Regions from separate parts of the Streptomyces sp. WAC00040 genome, predicted to be linked through region 2. Evidence: riboswitches for the same ligand, from Rfam matches in the RefSeq annotation. Region 2 holds a riboswitch; the other holds the start of a gene.

Region 1 (3,400 bases), on a different contig from region 2:
GTCGGGTCGGGGGTGAAGAGCCACTCGAGCATCTCTTCGTCGGTGAAGCCGTCGTCCCTCAGCAGGGTCAGGGTCCCGGACAGGCCCTTGACCACCTTGTTGCCGTCGATGAAGGCGGCAGGCACCTGGAGCGCCCTGTTCTCACCGCGGCGCACGGCGATCAGCTGGCCGTCCTTGACCAACTGCCGCACGCGCGTCACCTCGACATCGAGCATTTCCGCGATGTCCGGCAGGTAGAGCCAGGCGGGGACGAGGGCATCGATCTTTGCGTCAATCTCGGTCACGGGGACAAGCCTGCCATCCAGGACCGACAGTCGGTAGCCAGGACCTACCGTGCCGCCGCCTTCAGAGGGACGGAAGGGTCGGCCGCCCGCGCCGGATCCAGCTCGGTCCCGGACACGATCAGCTTGCGGCCCTGTGCCAGATCGCGGGGCCTGCCCACCGTCAGCAGGGCCACGAGGACGCCGTCGCGCAGCCAGAGCACGGACCAGGTGTCCTCCGCCGGACTGCCGCGCCACAGCAGCGTGTCTGCGGCGCCGTGGTGGCCCGCGTACTGGACGAAACGGCCGAACTGCTCGGACCAGAAGTACGGCACCGGGTCGTACGCCTCGGGGGCCCGCGGCTTCGGCTCCTGGGCGCCGACGATGTTCGCCGCGACCGTGCGCGGACCCTGGAGGGCGTTGTCCCAGTGGTGGACGAGCAGCCGCTCGCCGTACCGGCCGGACGGGTAGGAGGCGCAGTCCCCGACGGCGTACACGTCGGGAGCGGAGGCGCGCAGATACTGGTCGGCGACCACCGCGCCGTCCGGGCCGAGCTCGATGCCGGAGCCCGCCAGCAGGGCGGTGGCGGGGCGCGCGCCGATACCGACGACCACGGCGCCGGCCGGGATCCTGCGCCCTCCGGCCAGGACGACGGCCCCCGGCTCGACGGCTTCCACCTTGGCGCCGGTGATCAGCTCGGCCCCGTGCTGCTCGTACCAGGCGGCCATCGGGGCGGCGACCTCGGCGGGCATGGTCCCGGCGAGCGGGCGGCCCGCGGCCTCCACGACGGTGACGCGGCACCCGGCCTCGCGGGCGGCGGTCGCGAACTCGGCGCCGATCCAGCCGGCGCCGACCACGACGATGTCGTGCTGCTCGACGAGCAGCGGCCGCAGCCGGGCGGCGTCGTCGAGCGTGCGCAGCAGATGCACACCGGGGACGCCGACGGTGCCCGGCAGGGTGACCGGCTCGGCGCCGGTGGCGAGGACCAGCACGTCGTAGGGGACCGGGCCGGACACGGTGTCGACCTCGTGCGCGTCGGTCCGCACCCGGGTCACCTCGAGACCCAGGCGCAGCTCGACGCCGAGTGCCTCGAAGTCGATGTCGAAGGCGGAGTCCTCCGCCTTGCCGAGCAGGATCGCCTTGGACAGCGGCGGTCTGTCGTACGGCTGGTGCGGCTCCGCGCCGACCAGTGTGACCGTGCCGGTGAATCCCTGCTCGCGAAGGGCGACCGCGGTCTGCACGCCGGCCATGCCTGCGCCGACGATCACCACGCGCCGCCGCGGCTCGGTCCGCCGCCCCTCGTCCGCCCGCGTCTGATGCTGCCGTTCGTCCACCCGCACACCATACGTACCTGACTGGGGGTCAGGAGGGGCGGATCAGGAAGCCTGCTCCTCCACGACGCTCGTCCCGCTGCCCTTCTGGGACTCCCACCGCCAGCTCTCCTCCAGCCGCACCCGGCCGTCCGGCAGGTCCACGACCGTGGAGAGGCAGTGGCCGGAGGAGGTACCGCCGTCCGTCTTGAGCTGCACATAGCGGAAGTCCAGCCGGTCGCCGTCCCTGGTGCCCACCAGATGACCGCGGACCACGTCGCCGCCCTCGTACTCGGCCCAGATCCGGCCCCGCTCCTCGTGGTACGTGAACCGGGTCCGGGTGCCGACCTGGCCCGGGGCCTGGTCGGCGACCGGGGAGAGGACAAGTCCGTCGAGCGACTTCGCCACTGCTGCGGCTCCCTTACGACGCGTCGGGGCGTGCGGTTAGGGTGGCCACCGTAAGGCACTCGCGGGAGCCGGGACGTACCGGGCTGAGAGGGAGGCTGGCCGGCCTCCGACCGTACGAACCTGATCCGGGTCATGCCGGCGAAGGGAGGGGCTGGACGCCCATGTCTCGTACACCGAGCCCAGACGTCCTCGTCATCGGGGGCGGAATCATCGGACTGGTCACGGCCTGGCGCACCGCGCAACGGGGCCTGCGGGTCGCCGTGGCCGACCCGGAACCGGGCGGCGGGGCCGCGCAGGTCGCCGCCGGGATGCTGGCCGCCGTCACCGAACTGCATTACGGCGAGCAGACGTTGCTCGGCCTCAACCTCGAATCCGCGCACCGCTATCCGGCCTTCGTCGCCGAGCTGGAGGAGACGTCCGGCCGGCACGTCGGCTACCGATCCTGCGGCACGCTCGCCGTCGCCCTCGACGCCGACGACCGGGCGCATCTGCGTGAACTGCACGCCCTCCAGCACCGGTCGGGACTGACGTCCGAGTGGCTCACCGGCCGTGAGTGCCGCCGCCTCGAGCCGATGCTGGCCCCCGGCGTCCGCGGCGGGCTGCGGGTCGACGGCGACCACCAGGTCGATCCCCGCCGGCTGGCCGCGGCCCTGATCGCCGCCTGCGGGCGCGCCGGGGTCGACTTCCGCCGCAGCTGGGCGGAGCGGCTGCTCGTGACGGGCGGCCGGGCGGCCGGGGCGGTACTCGCCGACGGCACGGAGATCTCCGCGGGACAGGTCGTCCTGGCCGGCGGCAGCATGAGCGGACGGCTGGCGGGCGTGCCGAAGGACGTGCTCCCGCCCGTACGCCCGGTGAAGGGCCAGGTCCTGCGACTGACCGTGCCGCGCCCCTACGCGCCGTTCCTGTCGCGCACGGTGCGCGCCGTGGTCCGCGGCAGCCATGTCTACCTCGTGCCGCGCGAGGACGGCGAGCTGGTGGTGGGCGCGACCAGCGAGGAGCTCGGCTGGGACACGACGGTCACCGCGGGCGGGGTGTACGAGCTGCTGCGCGACGCGCACGAGCTGGTGCCCGGGATCACCGAACTGCCGCTCGTGGAGACCCGGGCGGGACTGCGCCCCGGCTCCCCCGACAACGCGCCGCTGCTGGGCCTCACCGAACTGCCCGGACTGCTGCTGGCCACCGGGCACTACCGCAACGGCGTGCTGCTGACGCCCGTCACCGGCGATGTGCTGGCCGACGCGCTGACGACCGGTGAACTCCCGGAAGTGGCAAGGCCGTTCTCGCCACGCCGCTTCTCGTCCGTCCTTCAGGAGCAGCCCGCATGAACACCTCCGTGAACGACAGCGCCGACACCGGCGTCGCCGCCTCTGCCGCTGCCCCCGTCGGTGCCTCGGCCACCGACGCGGTCGCCGCTTCGGCCGC
Region 2 (3,400 bases):
CACAGCACGTCGCGGATGTCCGGCCGGCCGAGCACCTCGCCGAACCGGCCGAACTGCCAGGCTCCCTCGGCGTGTAGGCCGCGGCCGATGATCGCCGCGACGGGGTAGGCGAAGAAGAGCCCGAAGAACGCGACCGGACCGGCCATCAGGCCGAGCCGTGCCGCGTTCCCGCGCAGCGACGTGCCTACTTCACGACGAGCGAGGACCACGACCGGACCCACTGCTCACGGTTCTTCGCGATGGTGTCCGCGGCGACGGTCTCGGGCTTCTCGACCACCGCGCCGTGCTTGGTGAACAGCTCGGGCAGCTTCGCGTCCTTGACGACCGGGTTGACGAACATGTTGAGCGGCATGTCCTCCTGGAACTTCTTGCTGATCAGGAAGTCCAGCAGCGCCTTGCCCCCCGCCTCGTTCTTCGCGCCCGTCAGCAGGCCCGCGAACTCGATCTGCCGGAAGCAGGTGCCGGTGGCCACGCCGGTGGGCGCCTGGGCGGGCTGCGGCTCGGAGTAGAGGACCTCGACCGGCGGGCTGGAGGCGTACGAGACGACGAGCGGGCGGTCGGCCTTGGCCTTCTTGCCGCCGGCGGAGCCGGAGAACTCCTCGTTGTACGCCTGCTCCCAGCCGTCGACGACCTTGACGCCGTTGTCCTTGAGCTTGTTCCAGTAGCCCTGCCAGCCGGACTCGCCGTACTCGCCGATGGTGCCGAGCAGGAAGCCGAGGCCGGGAGAGGAGGTGGCGGCGTTCTCGACGACCAGCATGTTCTTGTACTCGGGCTTCGCGAGGTCGGCGAAGGTCTGCGGCGGCGCGAGCTTCTTGTCGGCGAAGAACTTCTTGTCGTAGTTGACGCAGATGTCGCCGGTGTCGACGGGCGTCACGCGGTCCTTGCCCGCGTCGAGCCGGAACTCCTGCGCGACCTGGTCGATGCCCTTGGCCTCGTAGGGCGTGAAGAGGTCGTTGTCGAGAGCACGGGACAGCAGGGTGTTGTCCACGCCGAAGAAGACGTCGCCCTGCGGGGAGCCCTTGGTGAGGATCTCCTTGTTGAGCGCGGTGCCCGCGTCGCCGCTCTTGAGCACCTTGACCGTGTATCCGGTCCGCGCGGTGAACTCCTTCAGCACGGCGTCGGACGCCGCGAAGGAATCATGGCTGACGAGCGTCACGGTCTTCGGGCCGCTCGCCCCGCCGGACACGTCCTTGTCCTTGGACTCCCCGCCGCATGCCGCGAGTACGCAGACGCCGACGGCGCCGACGAGTGCCGTGCGGACGGCACGCCGAAGCTGGCTGTTCATGATGCTGCTGACTCCCTACGCCGGTATGACCCGGATCAGGTCCGAGGGTCTGCGGCCCGTGGCCGTGAAGGCCTCGCCGCACTCTCAGCGCTGTGGTGCGCTCCCCTGTCGGAATGTTTCGTTGTTCATTTGTGCGAACGCACAGGGCACAGTATCAGCCACGGCCGACGACCCTGCGGGTCACCGCTCCTGCGCCGCGAGCTGCCCGCAGGCGCCGTCGATCTCCTGACCGCGGGTGTCCCGGACGGTGACGGGCACGCCATGTGCGGCGATGGCCTCCACGAACGCCTTCTCGTCCTCGGGTCGCGAGGCCGTCCACTTCGAACCGGGCGTCGGGTTGAGCGGGATCAGATTCACATGAACCCTCTTGCCCTTCAGCAGCCGGCCGAGGAGGTCACCGCGCCAGGCCTGGTCGTTGATGTCGCGGATCAGTGCGTACTCGATGGAGATCCGGCGCCCCGACTTCTCCGCGTACTCCCAGGCGGCGTCGAGGACCTCGCGGACCTTCCAGCGGGTGTTGACCGGGACCAGGGTGTCGCGCAGCTCGTCGTCCGGGGCGTGCAGCGACACCGCGAGGCGGCACTTGAAGCCCTCGTCCGCGAAGCGGAGCATCGCCGGCACCAGTCCGACGGTCGAGACCGTGATCCCGCGCTGCGAGAGACCCAGACCGTCCGGCTCGGGGTCGGTGAGCCGACGGACGGCTCCGACGACCCGCTTGTAGTTGGCGAGCGGCTCGCCCATGCCCATGAAGACGATGTTGGACAGCCGGGCCGGCCCTCCGGGCACCTCGCCGTCGCGCAGTGCGCGCATGCCGTCGACGATCTGGTGCACGATCTCGGCGGTCGACAGATTCCGGTCGAGACCGGCCTGCCCGGTGGCGCAGAAGGGGCAGTTCATCCCGCATCCGGCCTGCGACGAGATGCACATGGTGACCCGGTCCGGGTAGCGCATCAGCACCGACTCGACGAGCGTGCCGTCGTGCAGACGCCACAGCGTCTTGCGGGTGGTGTCGTCGTCGCACGAGATGTGCCGCACCACGGACATCAGATCCGGCAGCAGCTCGGTGGCGAGCTTCTCCCGTGCGGCCGCCGGGATGTCGGTCCACTGGGCGGGGTCGTGGGCGTACCGCGCGAAGTAGTGCTGGGACAGTTGCTTGGCGCGGAACGGCTTCTCGCCGATCGCGGCGACGGCGTCCTTGCGCTCGGCGGGCGTGAGGTCGGCAAGGTGCCGCGGGGGCTTCTTGGCTCCGCGGGGCGCGACGAAGGTGAGTTCTCCTGGCTTGGGCATGGTTCATCCAGTGTCGCAGACCCCGACCGGTGACCCTGCGGCCGATGATTCCGGCGGGGGCGTCGAAGACGGTCGTTGGTCACACCGGTGATCGCGAAGGACGTCCATCACGGCCGCGAATGCCCCCGTGGACCACCTGCTGCACTCGACCGCACACTCGACGAGCCGGATCCGCCCCGCTGGACGGCTTCTGCCCCTGACGCGACCCACCTGGTCCGCAATGTGCACGGGCCGCGGCCCGTTCCGCTGGCCGGCTCGGTCCGGCGTATCTGCGCACGCTCGTCACACGGCACATGGTCCCTGCCCCACGTGCATCCGCCGGTGGTACGCCTGCTCCTCGAGGAGCCGCTGCTGGACGCGCACTCTACGAAGGAGACTGCCGCCGGCCGACGTCGAGGCCCCGGCCTCCGCCCGGGACCTGCTGCCGGACCTCGGCGCCCGGCTGCGCTCCGTGATCACGGCACTGCCGGAGGAAGCGGTCGCCGGCCTCCCTCGGGGCGCCGCCGAGGAGCTCGCCCGTTTCGCGGCAGGACCGGTGTCACCTCGCTGATCCGACGAAGCGGGCCCGCCGCCCTGCTGGACGACGGGCCCTCACGCGCGGATCCACGGGGTCAGCCCGACCCCACGAAGACCACCAGCAGCAACCACACCACCGGTGCCGTCGGCAGCAGCGAGTCGAGGCGGTCCATGATGCCGCCGTGGCCCGGAAGCAGCGTGCCCATGTCCTTGATGCCGAGGTCCCGCTTGATCATCGACTCCCCGAGGTCGCCCAGCGTGGCGCTGACGGCGACGGCGAGGCCGAGGAGGAGTCCCTGCCACCAGGTCCCG

The links. A riboswitch is a leader RNA that binds a small molecule or an ion and turns the genes downstream of it on or off. The one in region 2 is predicted to bind thiamine pyrophosphate.
Region 1: it holds a riboswitch for thiamine pyrophosphate, as region 2 does, so the genes downstream of both, thiO (glycine oxidase ThiO) here and MDN94_RS16340 (thiamine ABC transporter substrate-binding protein) in region 2, are expected to answer to the same signal.

The regions. Positions count from the first base shown of each region.
Region 1 is NZ_JAKQZE010000006.1:248,703-252,102, forward strand. It holds gene MDN94_RS38530 (Rv2175c family DNA-binding protein) at 1-284, opposite strand, end outside; gene MDN94_RS38535 (NAD(P)/FAD-dependent oxidoreductase) at 329-1,510, opposite strand; gene MDN94_RS38540 (avidin-fold protein) at 1,637-1,978, opposite strand; TPP riboswitch at 2,030-2,142, shown strand; gene thiO (glycine oxidase ThiO) at 2,140-3,303, shown strand; gene thiS (sulfur carrier protein ThiS) at 3,312-3,400, shown strand, end outside.
Region 2 is NZ_JAKQZE010000001.1:3,517,663-3,521,062, reverse strand. It holds gene MDN94_RS16345 (ABC transporter permease) at 1-146, opposite strand, end outside; gene MDN94_RS16340 (thiamine ABC transporter substrate-binding protein) at 185-1,285, opposite strand; TPP riboswitch at 1,281-1,402, opposite strand; gene rlmN (dual-specificity RNA methyltransferase RlmN) at 1,466-2,572, opposite strand; gene MDN94_RS16330 (phosphatidate cytidylyltransferase) at 3,184-3,400, opposite strand, start outside.